One region of the Peribacillus sp. NPDC097197 genome, then DNA from elsewhere that is predicted to be linked to it. Evidence: riboswitches for the same ligand, from Rfam matches in the RefSeq annotation. Region 1 holds a riboswitch; each other region holds the start of a gene.
What was found. A riboswitch is a leader RNA that binds a small molecule or an ion and turns the genes downstream of it on or off. The one in region 1 is predicted to bind cobalamin.
Positions count from the first base shown of each region.

Region 2: linked by a shared signal. The riboswitch ahead of ACQKL6_RS18190 (hypothetical protein) and the one ahead of ACQKL6_RS18605 (hypothetical protein) in region 1 are both predicted to bind cobalamin.
Region 3: linked by a shared signal. The riboswitch ahead of metE (5-methyltetrahydropteroyltriglutamate--homocysteine S-methyltransferase) and the one ahead of ACQKL6_RS18605 (hypothetical protein) in region 1 are both predicted to bind cobalamin.

Region 1 covers NZ_JBNNST010000020.1:7,747-13,682, forward strand. Annotated here, with positions in the region: gene ACQKL6_RS18590 (transglutaminaseTgpA domain-containing protein) at 1-1,639, opposite strand, end outside; gene ACQKL6_RS18595 (DUF58 domain-containing protein) at 1,695-2,882, opposite strand; gene ACQKL6_RS18600 (AAA family ATPase) at 2,882-3,838, opposite strand; cobalamin riboswitch at 4,027-4,246, shown strand; gene ACQKL6_RS18605 (hypothetical protein) at 4,409-4,954, shown strand; gene ACQKL6_RS18610 (ABC transporter substrate-binding protein) at 4,958-5,908, shown strand.
Region 2 covers NZ_JBNNST010000018.1:48,375-55,026, reverse strand. Annotated here, with positions in the region: gene ACQKL6_RS18195 (MBL fold metallo-hydrolase) at 1-560, shown strand, start outside; cobalamin riboswitch at 656-857, shown strand; gene ACQKL6_RS18190 (hypothetical protein) at 1,086-1,310, shown strand; gene ACQKL6_RS18185 (hypothetical protein) at 1,340-1,531, opposite strand; gene ACQKL6_RS18180 (YheE family protein) at 1,590-1,793, opposite strand; gene ACQKL6_RS18175 (YheC/YheD family protein) at 1,854-3,050, opposite strand; gene ACQKL6_RS18170 (YheC/YheD family protein) at 3,047-4,414, opposite strand; gene ACQKL6_RS18165 (YheC/YheD family protein) at 4,418-5,488, opposite strand; gene ACQKL6_RS18160 (YheC/YheD family protein) at 5,518-6,652, opposite strand, start outside.
Region 3 covers NZ_JBNNST010000016.1:1,085-7,736, forward strand. Annotated here, with positions in the region: gene ACQKL6_RS17250 (nucleotidyltransferase-like protein) at 1-139, opposite strand, end outside; gene ACQKL6_RS17255 (YgzB family protein) at 329-682, shown strand; gene perR (peroxide-responsive transcriptional repressor PerR) at 750-1,193, opposite strand; gene ACQKL6_RS17265 (D-2-hydroxyacid dehydrogenase) at 1,338-2,282, opposite strand; gene ACQKL6_RS17270 (aminopeptidase) at 2,429-3,538, opposite strand; gene bcp (thioredoxin-dependent thiol peroxidase) at 3,550-4,020, opposite strand; gene ACQKL6_RS17280 (potassium channel family protein) at 4,083-4,505, opposite strand; cobalamin riboswitch at 4,788-4,986, shown strand; gene metE (5-methyltetrahydropteroyltriglutamate--homocysteine S-methyltransferase) at 5,127-6,652, shown strand, end outside.

The DNA.
Region 1 (5,936 bases):
TCAAATCCGAATTGTAAAAATCCATTTGCCCATTGAATCCCTTCGTAGGCTCAAATGGTACCCATCCCAATCCTGAAAAATAAACCTCCACCCATGAATGGGCATTATTATTCGTCACTTTATAGGCGGATTCACCTTTATAAATTGATTTCTCCCCTTCCGTATATCCCTTTACCCATCTTGCCGGAATGTTGGCGGCACGTAATAAAATGACCATCGCCGTTGAATAATTATCGCAATACCCAATTTGGGTCTCGAACAAGAATTGATCCACATAATCCTGATTATCGCCTGGATACGGAATGTCTTCTTTAGAATAGCTGAATTCAGGACCGTCGAAGTGATTTTCTATCGCCTTTGCCTTATCGTACCAATTATCCTCATTCACCGTAAGTTCGTTGGCCAGTTCATAGATACGGGTTGGCAATCCCTCCGGAAGCTGTGTATTGCTTTCCATGAGGACATCCATCGTTTCATCCTGTTCCGTAACTTTCCGTAAGTCAGCCAGATCATAGCTAGGCATTTCATAAACCAGTTCATATTCTTTCGTGGTAAGAGGCTTACTGCCTTCGTCTACCGAAATGTACTTGTCCATATTTGTATAATATTTAAACCAATCTCCATTCTCAGCCTCTACCTTCTTCAGGTACCCTGATTGGGGATGAAGAAGGTGAGAGTAACTTTCCATCATGGTTACCCTTGTATTCATGTCTTCCGTTTTCAACACTTCAGGAATCTCAAATTCTTTTATATCCTTCAAATCCTGACCATTAGAGAAACTGATATAGTCTTCCATTCCCTCAACGGAAACCCACCCTTTTCCGGTATAGATATCTTTGTTCTCGACTTTCCAATAGTGTCCGGTATTGGTCGTATTATAAAAAATGACCGTATTGTCCGGCTCTATCGACCCACCAAGTGATGAATCATCTTCGTCATACCCCACCCGTTTTTCAACGGAGCTTTCATCACTTCCTGTCACCTTATCGGAATAAGAAACAATGAACGGTACAGGGTCCGGCCATTGTGACGCGAACTTCGGAGCAGTGAAACCAACGAGGACGCTTACTAACAGCATCCCCGCTAGCATGATGGCCCATTTACTGAATGAACCTCCTGAAAACACCAATCTCTCTTGTATGGACAAGCGTAGCATGGCCAACACACCAAGCATCGAAAACCCGATGATGATGATCCTGATCATGGCCATATCCCCATCATATGGTGTGAATGTATCGAGAATCGATAGGAAAATGATCGTTAATATATAAAGTAAAAATATGTTTCGTCTCACCGTCACCCAGTAATGAATCAAGTATGTCACAAGCCAAAGAAGCACGAAAAACAACAGCGTTCTAAAGGGGTTGGAAAGCAGCTCCCACTTCCCCTCATACATATTCGAAACGTTAGCCGTTATATCCAGCAAATCACCAGTAAGCCATTTGAAGGTCAGGAAAGGATCTGACGAATACAAGAAATGGACCGCAATTAATATAAAGGCACTTACGAGGATGAAACGCACAAACCAGTGGATACCAAAATAGTGTAGGAGCAAGGAAAATAACACAAAGATAATGAAAATCAAGATATTTCCTGTATCCGTAAGCTTCTCTACGGGTCGTAACCATTCGGTAATCAATAGAAGACCAAATATATATAAGAGAACATGCATCCACCTTTCCGATTTGGTAGAATCAGCGTTCATTTGCCTTCACCTCGGTTCGTTCATTTTGAAGGTGACCCTGTTCAAAGAAGACCAACTTTATTCCACGAGCCAACGCCACCGACTTCGCACGTATTTCCTCACCCGTGAAGTCTCCCTGACTTTTCACGCAAAATACCGTCATCGCTTTATTCCCGGTAAATGCATTCCAACCTTCTATCTTTTCCATCGTTAATTCGGACACAATGAATATTACAGAAGCGTTTGATGGTACAACTCCCTTGTTCTTCTTTCCATTCCAGACGTTTGTATGTGTGGCCCTTGATTTTGCAAGACGGTAAAAGAGTCTTCTCCTCTGTTTACTGCCTCCTTTAGCCGGTACGGCCTCCATTGATCCCGTACTGGTTAACCCAACATCCATACCCTTCTTTATCAAGGCATGCACCAAAGAGGCCGCAAGTACGATAGCTTCTTCGAAGAAGGGAGAGGCGTACTCATCAAGCATAATAAATACATCACGGTTTTTCTGCACTTCAAATTCCTTCGTCATGATTTCACTTGTTCGGGCCGTTGCCTTCCAATTTATCCAGGATAATTGATCACCCGGCTGATACTCCCTGATTCCGGACACGACCGAATGTTCCCGCTGTATTTTTTTCGTCGTACCAACTTGTCCTTGATCGAAGACATGCTCCAACTGTTTATAATTCAACTCCTGATAAGCCGGGAAAACGGTGAGTTTCAAAGGGGCATGCACTGTCGCTTCTTTTTCATAGAGTCCAAAGAAGTCCCCTATTTTGAAGCGAACCGATTGGATGACATGTTCTCCTCTTGGCAGATTCTCCAGGGTATATGTCAATTGGAAGGATTGTTTAAATCCTGGAAAAACCAATGTTTTCTTTTCCAGTTCCATCGGCAAATCCTCTTCTACCACCATATATAAAAGAGGCAGTCTGTTTTTCCGGGAGAATACCAATGTCATATCTACCGACTCTCCGGCCTGGCATTCGTGTTTACTAATTCTTCTCTCCACTTCAAAAGCCTGAAGTGGATAAAACAGCAGAATCATAGAGTACGCACCGAACGGCAAAAAGGTATAGAAAATGAACCAACTGATAAACCCGCCTTGAAACATCGCAAAACAAAAGGAAATGAGCATAAGCACTATGATCCCACAGACATTCCTGTTTTTCTTCAGTATGGTAAGCACATTCCGCATTAGGTCACGGCCCTCTTCACGGGTACCTGCGTCGTAGCCACTATCTCATGTATCACCATGTCAGCATTCACCCCCGAGTAATTCGCTTCCGGATTAAGGATTAGCCGATGGGTAAAAACGAACGGAACCAAATGCTGCACATCATCAGGTAAAACGTAATCCCTTCCCTTTAGGAGCGCATAGGCTTGGGCTGCCTTCATTAGGGCAATCGATCCACGTGGGCTCACCCCAAGATATACACTTTCATGCTTACGTGATTGATTGGCTAACTCGACGATATACGTCTTTATCGTATCATCCACGATCACAGCCTTTGCCTCTTTCTGCAAATCTATCAGTTCCTCTAACGAAATCACGGATTCCAATTCTTCAATCGGAGCCGTATATTGGGCCCGATGCAACACTTCTATCTCTTCTGCCACTTCCGGATACCCCATCTTCATTTTCAATAAAAAACGATCTAGCTGTGCTTCTGGAAGTGGGTATGTGCCTTCGTAATCAATTGGATTTTGAGTGGCCATGACGAAAAACGGTTGTTCCAGTTTCCTTGTCACACCATCCACCGTCACGCTTGCCTCTTCCATTCCTTCAAGTAGGGCGGATTGCGTTTTCGGCGATGTCCGATTGATTTCATCGGCCAAAATAATATGGCCCATGATTGGCCCCGGTCTAAAGATGAACTCTTGTTCCTTCGGATTGAAAATCGATACCCCCGTTACATCGGACGGTAGCAAGTCAGGCGTGAATTGAATCCGTTTGAAATCCGCCCCGATGGACTTCGCTAGCGCCCTGACCAAGACGGTCTTCCCCACGCCCGGGACATCTTCCAATAAGACATGTCCACCAGAAAGGAGCGCCACAAGACTTAGTTCTGCTATATCTCTTTTTCCAATAATGACCTTTTCAATGTTTTCCAAAATCATATCCAGTTTCTGATTCACTTGTTTATAAACCATTCTCTACCTCCCATGATTATGTAAATCACTCATGCTTAACCCTTATTTATTCGACATCCATTTTACATTAACCTCCAATTTATCCTTACAAAGTGAGTTTACTAGAATAATACCCCTATAAAAGAGATTTCTTGAAATCTTTTCACTATTTAAGTAATTAATTATGATAGACTGGTACTAAGTGAATATAAACCTTGCAGAAAATAGGTGCTGACTTGTCAGCTTAATAGGGAATTCGGTGTAAAACCGAAGCTGTTTCCGCAACTGTAAGTGCTAATGAAATAAGAAATATGCCACTGTTTGTGAATGAATCCGCACGCACGATACCATTCATTCAATCCAAATGGGAAGGTTCTTAGAGTAAAATGATGCACGAGCCAGGAGACCTGCCTTTTTTTTATCGTATTTTGCTCTTCGGAAGTTAGGAGGATTGTACGGCAATCTTCCATCTTTTTTTCCGTTCGAGATACATAGATGATTGTTTGCCGACCAATACCTTTGGTCGGCTTTTTCTTTTGCGCCGAAAAGCAATACGCAGGTCATTCACATTATTAAAAAGGAGGAAAAATTATGGCAAAGAAGGATACCCGCTTTTTATGCTACCCATTCATGCGCGAATCAGTTTCAACCGTTGATTATGAAATTCGCACCGATTCATTGACGACTCAAATGGGACTGGCAGCGTCGTTCACGAAAGAGATTCCTGAAGTCTACAGGGATTTAATGGAACTGTTGCCGATGGCTTATCATTTAAATGGTTCTGCCCGGGGGAAATTGGCCATAACCGAAGACGGTCTAAACCGCCTAAGTGAAATCTATGACTATTATGTCGCTGAAGTGAAAGAACGCATCGAAACATTTGTGCTACCCCAAGGATCGACGGCAGCCTGTATTTTGCATACTTGCCGTAGTGAAGCCAAGAAATCCGTCCGTACCTTGCATAAAGTCAGTACGGAAAAAGATGTGCCCGCGATTCTTTTTGATTATGCTCATTTGCTTGCCAATGTTCTATTCGTGATGGCTGTCTATGTCAATAAACAACTGGGTGTCGAAGAGATTCCCTTTATCAGCAAATCCTATCCAACCAAAACAATGAAAAAGAAAACGGAGGAATAAAACATGATAAGAACAGTAAGATCCAGTTGGATTGCCCTTCTGATGGTCGCCCTTTTCCTTACAGGATGTGCCTCGAATGATGATCAGAAATCGATAGAGAAAAAAGATCCTGCAACAACTGAAGAAGTCAAATCCTATACCGTCACCGATGATAGTGGAAAAGAAATCACATTTGATAAGGTTCCGGAAACGGTCGTTTCACTTCAACCCAGTAATACGGAGATTTTATATGCCCTTGGTGTAGGGAATAAGGTGATTGGAGCGACAGATTTCGATAACTATCCTGAGGAAGCTAAAGATGTCGAGCGTGTCTCTGATTCAATGACAATCAATTCCGAAAAAATCATCTCTTTGAAACCGGATGCCATCATTGCCTACACAATTGGCGATGAAGCAGCATTAAAGCCGCTTGAAGATGCGGGAATTCCCATTTTCATTATTAAATCAGCCGTGACCTTTGATGATGTATATAGCGATATTGATCAAATTGCCAAAGTCATGGGCGTAACGGACCAAGGGGAAGACCTAGTCAAAAACATAAAAAAACAAATCAAAGATGTTGAAGAAAAAGTGGCGAGTGTCGATTCTAAAGAAAAAACATATTTCGAAATCAGCCCTTCTCCGGAAATCTATACAGCGGGAGCTGAAACCTTCCAGCAAGAGATCTTGGCGTCTGCCGGTATCGAAAATATCTTTGCCGACCAAAAGGGCTGGGCGAAAATAGCAGATGAAGAAGTCGTCAAGCGCAACCCGGATGCCATCATCACAACCGTAGGCTATGTGGACAATGCTGTGGATGAAATCAAATCCCGTAAAGGTTGGAAAGATGTCAGCGCCGTGAAGGAAGACCAAGTATATCAGCTTAGCGAAGACGTCATGTCACGTCCCGGACCGCGTATCGGAGAAGCCGTAGAACTAACTGCAAAGACCATATATCCGCAATTATTCAAATAAAGACACACTCAAAGCCCGCATGAAATCA
Region 2 (6,652 bases), on a different contig from region 1:
TGTCCCTCGATATTTGTGCAAAGGATGCAGAATATCCCGTTTACCGTAGAGTTTTTTGGGGAGATAGGGATGCCTTCAAGGCAGAACCATTAGGAGGGGTCGTCCATTCACGCACTCAAACATGGGAGCCAATCTTTACGCCAGGGCATTCGAGGGACCATATGGTTTACCTGAACCATAGTAATGGCATGCTGTTTTCGGGTGACCTGTTTGTAACGCCGAAAACGAAGCTAGTTTTAAGGGAAGAATCTATCCCGGTCATCATGGAATCCATCAAGAAACTGCTTCAGTATGATTTTAAAGAGGTCTTTTGCTGCCATGCCGGATATGTCCCGAACGGAAAGGAAATGTTTGAAAGAAAGCTCAGTTACTTGGAAAATCTGCGCGGTGAAATTCTGCGTTTGCATGATCAAGGATTGGAAGTCCATGAAATTCAGCAAAACGTGTTGCCTAATCGGTATCCGCTTATCGAGATATCCGGTCATGAATGGGATTCGGAGCATATCATTACATCGATCCTGAAAGAGAGTAGGGTGTATTCAGAGGACAGGAAGAAATGATGAATAAGAGGAAAGAGGATAGATAGGGCCCAAGAACAAGGCAGGAGCCTCATTGTAATCCTAGTGAAAATTTGATACAGTTAAACTGAAAAATAGTATTTCGTCTAGAAATGGGTGCAGATAAGAAAGTGTAGCTTATCTGCTTAAAAGGGAAGTCGGTTAGAATCCGACGCTGTCCCGCAACTGTAAATGAGAGCGATTCGAAGGAATGCCACTGTCTTTTTTGCAAGAAAAGATGGGAAGGTTCGAAAAGCGATGATCATGAGCCAGGAGACCTGCCCGTTTTTAGCACAACGCCAGAAACCTACGAGGATAGGGGGTGTTAAGTGCGAAAAATTAGCAAGAACATGCTTTCTTATTTTTGTAGAAAAATGGGGAATCATGGTCATTTTTGTTATGTTTCGTTTGCACTCTAACAACTTCTGAATGGGAAGTTGTTTTTTGTTTTTTACAAGTCCATATTGGACAATATTCAAAAAGAATCCTGTTAATTAGACAGGACAGCTATCATAGGGGGCCATATCATTGTTTGGTACAGTTGAGCATTTTACGGACTATTTAAAAGCGCAAATCATGCGTAACTTTTGTGTGGAAGAAATGATATCTTTAGATGATTGCCGAGCAAGCTTGATTGAGGAAATCCAGGTTCATGGCAAAAACGTAGAAGATAGGAAAGAATACGAAGCAAATCTTGAAAGAGCCTTTAGCCAAGTGAATCTAGAAATATTCGGCTATCAAGAAATCAAGTAAAGAGCCGCCCATAAGGGAAGCCCTTGTTTTCAATCTTTATTGATGTTCGGTTCCGTTTCATCATGAAAGTCATGGGCTTCCTCAATGTTCAAGGTGTCCGCGGCTTCATAGACGTTTCCGCCAGCAAGTCCTTCATTGATGATACGATCGATATCGAGATATACAGAATCCTTACCGTCATACTCGGTATCCTTCAGAAATGTAATCTTTTCTTTATCCAAATGAAATCCCTCCTTGGCTTTTTATTAGTGTTAGCCAAAGAGGGATTCTTTATTCTATTTAGTCGTACACGTGGTACACCATTAAATCATGAATCATGCCCTTGAGTTTTTCTTCCTCTGACTCTACAGGCGGATTGGTTAACCACTCAATGGACCCATCTTTATGATAGAGGGCTTGGACGGCCAATTTATTGAAGTAAAAGGAAATCTTCCAGCCAGGTAAATTCTTGTGCAACGGCTTCCATTGAAAATGCGTAATCATATGTATAACCTCCATATCGCTGTTTCTCATTTCATTATAATGGAAAAAGCAGGATGGAGGTTATTTTCTTATGTGATTCGGAAAAGTTAATTCAATGAACAGGTTTTTTAAATGTAGTAGGCGGCTCGCTTCAATTTCCTCTTCATCAAATTGCATGGGTTTTGAATTGACTTCATAAATGAATAGAGCACCGGATGTATCTTCCCCGATATCAATGGAGAATTCCCCAAGAAAGCCAAACTTCCTGGAGAGGATGATTCCACATCTTTGCGCAATGTTCGCCAACTTCCTGTTTAACGGCCTCGTTTGTAGCTGCTGATAGGGAAAAAGCTTTCCCCCCCTTGGTGTATGGGTTGTGATTTCCTGGGTTTGCGACATCCTCACGCCCTTGCCGGTCACTTTATAAAACCCATTTTCATAATGAACAAGAATACGGTAATCGTATCGGTGTCCATTCAGTTTCTTTGGAATGACCGCTCGTTGGGCCAGATACCCCCTCTTTTTGAGCGACGCCTTATTGGCTTCCCAAAACGCGGAGAAATCAGAATACAATTCCTGATGTTTCAGGCTATTGAATTGGAGGGTGCCATCAGGTTTTTCTAGCAGGGTGTAGATGCCCTTACCTTGGCTTCCTTTGCATGGTTTCAAATAAATATGTTTGTGGAAATGTAAGAAGTCCGCTAGTTGGGTAGGGTCGGATAGGTCTATGGTCGATGGAAGATGGCGGGCTAGAGATCCATCTTCCGTCAATGCTTCGTACATCAAGTACTTATCTAAAAAATGAGGGTTGAATAAAGTGATACGATGTTCTTTAAAAAAGGAAAGGAGTTCTTGAAAACTTTCCGATGCTTCGAATCCCCTTTTGGGAATGCGATTATAAACGATATCGGGCAGTGGTAATTTTACCTCATTCCATGTGTTCGTTTGTGGAGAAAAGATGAAGCCTTTCATGTAGTTGGAAAGCAAGGATTCAACCGTGAATACATAGGCCAATATCCCATGATTCGATAAATATTGAGATAAATTCTGAAAAAGTGTCAAATTCCCCCCTATACCTGATTCCTTCTTTGGATCTAGAGAGGTCAAGATACCAACGACTAGCACCCGGTTTCCCGGAAATAAAGTAATCGGAAAAAGTGTCTGATCCTGGGTGTCCTGCTTAAAAGGGATTTCCTCATTCGCGGCTCCCGCATATAGCTGCATATCTTCCTCGTTATGGCTCCATCTCTCAGAGGGAACATCATAAAAAATGTTCATTTCTGTGTACCAATCGTTTGTGAAATCGTCTGTTCGGTAAGATAAATGGCATAATCAAGGCTGAGCTTCCTGGTTAAAAGTTCAAATTCCTTTAACTTTGGATGGGAAAAGATAGAACGGCCTGGTTTAGAATTAGCTTCGAACATCCATACTTGCCCTTTTTTATCCAATCCGAAATCGAAGCCGATTTCTCCTATGATGCCATCTAGGTGCTCCTCGATGCTTTCACTTAATATAAGAGCGGCTTCTGATAGCTTTTCCTCGATCCGTTTAGCTTCTTCGTCATCTCCGTATAGTTCGGCAACCGTCTTGATGACCCCGCCGCTTTTAATATGGGTCGTCACACTGCCAGCCCCGGAAACTTTTGCGGCGATGGCCGTCACTTGCCAAACCCCATTGCTGTCCTTGTTCGTATGGACCCTGAAATCCACTGGCCGCTTTGAAGAGCGGATTAACGGGATGCCTTGTTGAACGATCAGGTTCTCAAGCGGTCGATTATGAAATACATGTTTGAGGATGGATTCGAGTGTGGAAAACTTTTGTAATTTGTTTTCCTGTTCCTCATTTTTATACCGGCAATAGTAGACATTTTCATGCTTATCATACAGAATTTGATGAATGCCGAGGCCAAGGCTACCATGAATGGGTTTGATATAGACTTGGCGATAATGCGACAGAAGCGTCTCGACGACGGATAGAGATTGAAAAGGGTAGGTCTCCGGTAAAAATGGCAAAGCCCGATCATCCGCATTCAACCGTTCGTAAACATCCCATTTATTGAAGAAACCAGGATTGTACCAAGGAATCTTATATTCCTTTTGGAACTTTTGCTTCACTTCCTTTGGCCCCTCACGGTTTTCCGTCATTCGGTTGGGAAGCCGGTCATATACGACGTTGGGAAAAGGGAATTCATTGATCTGCCAGTTTTCCTTCTCATATACATATCCTTTAATCGTTTCTTGATCCCAATTGATGACATTCTCACCGAAAACAAAGGGGATACAACCGGTTGTTTGACTGAGAGAAAGTAATTTCGAAAAAAAGCCGGAACGTTCCCCAAGCGGTTTATTGGAAATGCCTGTGAAGCCTGATGAGAAAATTCCAATGAGCGGGCCGATATGAAGGCTCTTCCCGTATATAAATAAATGAAGGGGAGTATCGATCTCGTTGAACATCAAAGAATCTGCAAGACTATTCGAGAGTACGATTGATTGCTTGATGGCTGGATTTGGCTTGACGGCTGCAGGGCAGGAATGCTGCCCAAAATAAATTAATTCGATATCCCCCAGTTCCCCAAGGTCAGACGGATAAAAAAGGACGTGGCCGGGGATGTTGGCAATCTCTGCAGGGTATGTCTTTCGCATGGGTCATTCACCTGCTTTCAGAAGATGTTCGGATAAATATTGGCAATATTTGAACGGGGCTTGATAAATTTCTTTCATGGACTCTGGTTGGAGTGTTTGGATGATCTTTCTTCCGGGCTTGGAGTTAATGTCCAAAATCCAAATTTTCCCCGCCTTATCGATGCCTAAATCGATTCCAAGTTCGAATAGCCTTTGAAAAGCGCCTTCCGTCTCCACAGGGAGAGTCCGGAGGATATGCTGGATGGTTTGTTCGACGGTTACCGGGATGGAATCAGGATTCTTTTTCATGAAGTCTTCAAGCGATAAGGCTTCTCCGCCAGTCGTCAGATTGGAAGTGATATGATCTTGTTTCCCAAGACGAATGCCCCGCCCCCGTTCCAGCCACTGGTTTTTTTCGTTTTTCTGAAGCAAAATCCGTAAGTCGAATGGTTCGTTCTTCTGGTTGCTCAATTCTAAATAAGGTTGACATAGGTAACTATAGCGAGTTAATAAGTGCTGTAGCCATTTATTCAGTTGCGATTTTGATTCGAATTGGCGGTCATATTTCGTTCCTTTTTTGGTCATGGAGACGGTTGTGCCTTCCTTAGTTTTCGTCAGAAGGTAAATGCCAAGACCGCCTGATCCAAACTCGGGCTTAATGATGATTTTTTCCAGGCGTTCCATGTGCTCGATTATTTGCTCAGGTGTCGTGACCCGCTCCGTCTCTGGGAAAAAGGCTTGAAGCAGGGGATTGGTTTTCAATGTTCGGTAAACATCCCATTTGCCAGGGAGGCCAAGCCCAAGAAAATTCGAGTTTTCTTTTAACCAATTTATTTTCTCACGTATATCATTATGCTCACGGGAAATGCCATGAAAACAACGGTCATATACAAAATCAGGAAGGTCAAGTGAAGCAGGAAGCCAAACTTCTTTTTCCCCATCAAAGCGCTCGCCCTTGATTTTCTTCGAATCAACGTCCATATTTTCCGGTACGAACTTACAAACATTCATGCCAAGGGTTTTAGCCGTCTTGGCTAGCTCGGTGAAATAATGATTTTCTTGTGTATCTTTCGTGGACATTAGCCCTATTAACACGTGCCAGCAACTCCTTTTATGGATGGTCTTCACTCATTTATCGCATACATAAACTCAATAATCGACTTTACAGATGGCCGGAATGTTTCATAGGTACCTTGGAATTTTTTTGAGGGCTTCGAATTCACTTCTATGATCCAAGGATGCTTGTTACTATCAAGGGCTAAATCGATACCCAGCTCCCCAAATAATTCCGGATGGTTGTCATCAAGCGCAACTGCCGTCTTCTTGGCTAAACGGATGAGGCTTTGATATAAACGTTTGGCTTCTTGGTGATCCACGATCTCTTTTAAAAAGTCGGAACCGTTCTTCATGACACCACCTTGTGCGAGGTTAGAAACGATATTTCCCGAATCCCCGATTCGTGCAACCATGGAGGTGACCTTCCATTGATGCTGTCCGTTTTTATGAAGCAGGATGCGGAAATCCACTAATTTCTGATCGATCTCGAATAAGGAAATCCCCTTTTGAAGGATGTAAGCTTGATTCCGGCAAAACTTTTTCAAGGCCGAGAATAATTTCTCCTTCGTTTCGATAGTATGGATATTGTTTTCTGTTCCAGCATGCTCGATTACCCATCTGCCCGATGATTCGGTCAGCTTGCAGATATTCCGCCCCTGACTGCCTGTCGAGGGCTTTAGATAGCTTACTGGATGCTTATCTAAAAATGTCATGAAGGGTTCCTGTTCATTAAACATCACCGTCTCGGGTAAATGTGGAAGCAGGGTATAATCTGAGAGCAGAAGCTCATGCACATCATGCTTGGAAAGGAACCGCCCGTTGAACATGGGAATGGCAAGGGATTTCAATTCCGTTGAAAAGTTTTCGAATAGTGGTGTTCCTTCCACCTTCCGGGAGTGGATCCGATTGTAAAACACATCAGGAATGGGGAGCTCAAGGGTCTCCCACCCATTCGCCCCTGGCCAATATCCTGTAAGGATCCCGTCCGCAAGTGGCTGTGGTTTTGCCAAAAAGAAAGGAAAGCCTTTTTGATTACAATAGGCTATCATCTCCTGATAAAATGGTTCCATTTCACCGAATGTGCCGCTCTGCAAGGGCCCCTGGTTAATGAGGACGGCAAGGAAAGGCGCTATTTGCAACGTTCTCTCCTCTGCATGAAAGGAAACGGAGACCGGCCCCGAGAAGGGAGGCAGAGATAAGAAT
Region 3 (6,652 bases), on a different contig from region 1:
CATCCACGATGACAAATAGGACATAATCAAACGTATCAGTGATGGGGCTTTTGTGCTCCCTTTTTTCTATTAACAAAATCCCTAATGTGGACTTCAAACTTGCTCGCTCTTGATAAATCGGGCGAAGGATATCTTCCATTATAAATTCCTCCAAAACCATTTTTCTTTTTACATTCGACAATTCTCTTCAAAAATCCTGTTTTCTGAGCCTAGATGTTCCTTCCTATTTTTCCTCGGGTCAACCATAAGTCATTTGTGTCCTTTATTTCTTTTTTGTTCCAACCTTAGTTTATGTTATAGTTAAAGTTATATTTTAGGAGGGTCTAACATGGCTAAATATTCTAGCAAAATCAATAAAATCCGTACGTTTGCTTTAAGTTTGATCTTCGTTGGCTTTATCGTGATGTATATCGGTCTATTCTTTAAGTCGCACCCTATCGTCATGACGCTCTTCATGGGTCTTGGACTTCTATTCATTATCGCAAGCACAGGCGTTTACTTTTGGATTGGGATGCTGTCCACAAAGTCGGTACAGGTTATCTGCCCGAACTGTGGGAAGCCTACGAAAATATTAGGTAGGGTCGATATATGTATGCATTGCAATGAAACGCTGACCCTTGATAAAAAGCTGGAAGGCGAAGAGTTCGACGAAAAATATAATCGCAAAAGCCTGAACGACTGAATGGAATGGATTTTAGTTACAGTGCTTTTGCAACAAAAAAAGTTCCAACCAAGTGGCGGAACTTTTTTTAATGCGCTTCTTTCTTTGCACAATCCGTGCATTCCCCATAGATTTCCATCCGATGGTGACTTACGTTGAATCCGGTGACCTGTGCTGCAAAGTGCTCGACCTCATCCAATGCAGGATAATCGAAGTCGACGATTTTACCACAGCTTTCGCAGATAACATGATAATGATTCGTTGTTACGAAATCAAATCTAGCTGACGAATCGCCATAGGTAAGCTCTTTGACCAATCCCACTTCACGAAACACACGCAGGTTGTTATAAACCGTAGCCACACTCATATTCGGAAACTTGCCTTCTAACGCTTTATAAATATCATCAGCAGTAGGATGCGACATGGAGTCTATCAAATACTCAAGAATTGCATGGCGTTGAGGAGTTATTCTTACACCGGTATCTTTAAGGGAATCCAACGCTTCTTTCAACTGAACTTCAGACACCGTCATCCACCTCTTTTTCTAATTAAGTATGAATTATTACATTGTAATGTTTATAAATAGTGTACTCCCCATAAGCAAGCTTTGTCAATATATCTACACCCTTAGTTTATTCCTCATTCATTTAATTATTTCCTGTTTTTCTAGTTGGTCCTAGTATCCCTTTTTAGGGTCGATGATATTAATGAAATCCTTTCCGTCTTTTAGGTAGACTTTCATGTTTTCCTCAAAGATTGAAAAGGTCCTTGGTAAATATTCGCCGCTTTTGCTTGATAGGTGCGGGGTTACCGTGACCTGCTCCATATTCCAGAATGGGTGGCCCTTCACTAGCGGTTCAGGTTCGAATACATCCAGTATCACATGAGCGAGTTCATGCTCCTGCATGGCCTCTATGAGCACGTCTTCCTTGAACAGATCTCCCCGTCCTATATTCACGAAGACGGCTGTACGTTTCATTGCCTTAAAATGTTCTTTCTTTAACAAATCCTTCGTTTCATCCGTACTAGGCAAGACGCTTACGATATAATCCGCTTTAGGCAATGCTCTCTCAAGCTCCGTAAGGGCGTATAGATGATCGATGTGTTCGACGGCTTTCCCACTACGATTCACTCCGAGGGTCGTCATTCTAAAAGCCTTGGCAAGACGTGCCACTTCCCCTCCAATTGCCCCCGTTCCTAGGATAAGCATCGTTTTTCCATTCAACTCGCCTACTTCTATCTTCCGGTCCCAGATTTCTCCCGCTTCATTCTCAATTAGTTGTTTTAATTTCTTTTCATACTGTAAAAGCATGCCGATTGTATATTCAGCCATCGGGATTTTATGGATGCCCCTAGCGTTGGTCACCATGATTCCGCGTTTCTCAATGGCGGCAAAAGGCATTAACTCCAATCCGGCACTCATGACCATGATCCATTTCACGTTCACTGCCTCTTCAATGATTTCATCGGTTAAATCTTCTCCATATGTAATAAGAACTTCGGCCTCTTGGAGCTTTTCATCCGCCCAAGTTTCTTGATACATGAATGTCAAATCGGGAAATGCTTGTGCCATCTTCTTTTGAATATCTTCATTCGGAATGATTGTTGAAAATACTAACATGATTATCTCTCCTTTTCTTTACATAAAAAAAACACGGGCACTGAATGTCCCGCGCAACTTTCTATGAGGAGGTATTCCCTTACTAAATCATATTCAGGGGTCCTCTATTTGAGTTGGACAAACGCCTCTCCCTATTAAAAAGGGCTTTATTTTAATTGATTTGGATTCAATTCGCATAATTCCGGTGGCACGAATAAACCGTCCTTACGAATCAGTATATCATCAAAGTAGATTGCTCCGCCCCCATATTCGGGTCGCTGGATCAAGACCATGTCCCAATGAGACAATGATTGATTTCCATTATCGGCCTCTTGGTAAGCTTGACCAGTGGCAAGATGCAGACTGCCGCTAATCTTCTCGTCGAATAGGATATCACCCATCGGTTCCATGATATACGGATTGATTCCCAGGGCGAATTCCCCGATGTACCGGGATCCTTCATCCACATCGAGCAAACGATTCATTTGGTCCGACTGGGTGGAAGTAGCTTTCATGATTTTCCCCTTTTGAAACGAAAGGGTTATCCCATCAAATACCTTCCCTTGGTAGGAAGAAGGTGTATTGAAGGAGATCGTGCCATTGATACTGTCTTTTACCGGTGCCGTGAACACTTCGCCATCTGGAAGATTGTTTTTACCAGCGCAAATGACGGCGGGGATATTTTTAATGGAAAAAGTCAGGTCAGTCCCCGGCGATATGATCCGGACTTGATCCGTTTGATCCATCCAATCCTTTAGAGGCTTCATGGCGCTTTCCATTTTGTGATAATCCAGTGTGCACACGTTTAACAAGAAATCTTCATACTGCTCAAAGCTCATGCCGGATCTTTTTGCAGAACCGATGGTCGGATAATTCAGTAGCACCCAGCGCCGGTTATTGACGAAGAACATGGTGGACGTTTTCATGGCATCCTCCTGAAGACGATATCTCTCATGAGTGACACTCACTCCTCGCTCTTCATTTCCATCGCCTGATATGATGATGACTGCATCCACATCTTCGTATTTCTTATAATTCCATTTCGATAAGGTATCGAGCTGTTCCTTAACATTTCCTTTTAGCAGATGACTGGTAATTTCGTCATCTTCAAGTTCCACATAAGGATAGGCCCCCATTCTATAGGCTTCGTCAATCAGTTCCTTCAATAGGGCTTTGGCTGCAACAGGCCCACGGATCAAGACCCGCTCTTTCGCCTGCAGCCTCAGTGAATGATGAATCAGCTGCTTGGCAAGCTTGATAAGTCGCTCATCCTTCATTAGCCTGTACCTTATTTTTCTAGGTCGCGAAGAGTTTCCAACGCTTCTTCGACGTGGCCCTTTACTTTGACTTTACGCCATTCTTTAACGATCGTTCCTTCCTTATCAATCAGGAAAGTCGAACGCTCAATGCCCATGTATTCCTTACCGAAGTTCTTTTTCAATTTCCATACACCATATAATTCAGCGGCTTCTTGCTTTTCATCAGCAAGCAACAGGAAAGGCAACCCATGTTTTTCAATGAACTTTTCATGACGTGTTACCGGGTCCGGGCTAATGCCTATGATGACAGCATCAAGCTCTTCGAATTGTTCATTAGCATCACGGAAATCACAAGCCTCCGTCGTGCAACCGGGTGTCATGTCTTTTGGGTAAAAATATAATACAACGTGTTTACCCTTGAATCCTGATAGGGTAACTTGTTCTCCGTTGTTTGCTGGTAATTGAAAGTCTGGTGCTTTTTCTCCAATTTCGACCGTCATTCTAAACCCTCCATTTCTTTCATCATGGTAAGCGTACCCAATAATCGAAAGAAACACAACTTTCATTTCTTGTTCTTTCTTTCCTTCTGTTCAAAATCGATGACAGCCCTGATCACAAATGCCGCAGGAAGCGTATAGCCAATGAATGCTTGGATTGTCGCGATCATCCGGCCAATGCCGATTGGGGAGATATCCCCATATCCGACGGAGAACATCGTCATCGCACTAAAATAAAATGAAGTCTTCAGCTGCTCGGAAAAGGTTCCATCCAAGCGATTGCCCATATCAAGAATCACCGAATGATTCTGAAGCTCGTATAATAAATAAATCAGTGCAAAACCGACTAATAATGTCGCATATAAATTGCCGAGCCACAGCATATCTTCAAGAGAAAACTTCTTTGCCTCCGACTCAGAAAGAAATAAGGTCCGAATGCTCATCACCATGCAAAAGATAATCCCCACAATCAAAATATAAAAGGTCATCCCCCACGCCTCATTTCAAAAACAACCCACTTCCCTTATACATACTCTTTTGCGAGTCAATATATGCTCGTTTTAGGGGTCAGACCCTATTTCCCAGCTGCTGCACCATCAAGAAAACATAGATACAGCATGGGTTCTCGTGCCACATGGTGGGGGTCAGACCCCATTTCCCGACTTTTTCCTTGTTGACCCATTTGGCCGGGATATGCTAAGATGGGTTAAGTTTTTATAATATTTTGTAAATTTTAGTTTCCGTGTTTATGCGGACGGAGTTTTTTATGAATTTCATATGTGGAGATAGGTTCCTAAGCTTTTTAGGATTAAAAGGGAAGTCCGGTGTAATTCCGGCACGGTCCCGCCACTGTAATGGGAATGTATAGCGCTTTTGTTTGATGCCACTGGTCTTTTTGGATTGGGAAGGCTTTTAGTGCTAAGTAAGAGTTCCCTGAGTCAGGAGACCTGCCTATTTCGACAACACTGTTTTAACCTACGGGAGATAGGGAGGTGTTAGGGACCTTATAATGATAAGGGGTATTTTCGTGCCCCTTTATTTTAAGCATTTCTAACTTTCTCTTTTGACGGTTAGGGGTGCTTTTTTTGTTGTTATTTCATTAAAAGGAGATGGATGTGTTGAAAAGTAGTAATATAGGGTACCCACGAATCGGTGAGGATCGTGAATGGAAACGTACATTAGAGGCCTATTGGGCTGGAACATTAAATGAAACGGAATTCATGGCGCAATTGGAAGCGATCCGTTTAGGCAATTTGCAAAAACAAAAAGATCAAGGCATCGATATCATCCCGGTCAACGACTTTACGTTATATGATCAAATGCTCGATATGTCCGTCATGTTCGGCCTGGTGCCAGAACGCTATTCGGCTTATAAAGGTGGCATGGTCCCCCTTTCCGTTTATTATTCAATGGCCCGTGGGAACAAGGATGAAGTCGCTTCCGAAATGACGAAATGGTTCAATACAAATTATCACTATATCGTTCCAGAGCTAAAACAGTCCCAGCTTACGTTGACAGAAAACAAGCCGCTTGCCGCTTACCGCGAAGCCAAGGAAAAACTAGGAATCGATACGAAACCGGTTATAGTCGGACCTTACACATTCATTTCTTTGTCAAAGGGCTATGATAAAAAAGATCTTCCGGCCATCATCCTGAGCCTGTTGCCTTTATACACAAAAATTTTGCGAGAGCTGGAACAAGAAGGCGTGAAGTGGGTGCAGATCGATGAACCTTCCCTTGTTTCTTCCCTTTCCAAAGACGAGATGAAAACTGTTACATACCTGTATGAAAAATTGAACGAAGCTGTCCCCAACCTGAACATCATGCTGCAAACATACTTTGATGCTGTAGAGCACTACCAAGAAGTGATCGACTTGCCCGTTCAAGGAATCGGCCTTGATTTGGTCCATGACAAAGGAAAAAATCTCAGCAATCTTCAAACAGTCGGTTTCCCGCAAGATAAAATACTTGGGGCCGGTGTGATTGACGGGAAAAACATTTGGCTTTCTGACTTGACGAAAAAAATCAAGTTGGTCGAGTCCATTACGAAACACGTAGCCGAAGATCGAATTTGGCTTCAACCTTCCTGCTCCCTGCTACATGTTCCAGTGACGGTTCGAAACGAGACAGAATTAGCTAGCGAAGTGAAAGAAGCCCTTGCCTTTGCTGATGAGAAACTAGAAGAAATCACACTTTTGGTCAGAGGAAACAACGAAGGTCCAGAATCAATCGAAGAAAAGGTGACGGCAAACAAAGCTGCATGGCAGACCTTAAATAATTCAAAGGCCAGAAACCATAAAGACGTTCAATCCGCTGTCGAACAGGCGAAGCAGCAATCCCATGGCCGTACCCTGCCATTTAAACAGCGCTATCAAAAACAACAGGCGTATTTCAACCTGCCCTTCCTTCCAACCACGACAATTGGAAGCTTTCCGCAGACCGCGGAAGTTAAACAGGCCCGCGGGAAATTCAAACGCGGTGAATGGACGGCTGATCAATATGAAGCATTCGTGAACGAGGAGATTAGCAGATGGATTGATATCCAGGAAGAAATCGGATTGGACGTCCTTGTACACGGGGAGTTTGAACGAACCGATATGGTCGAGTTTTTCGGCCATAAATTGGGCGGATTCGT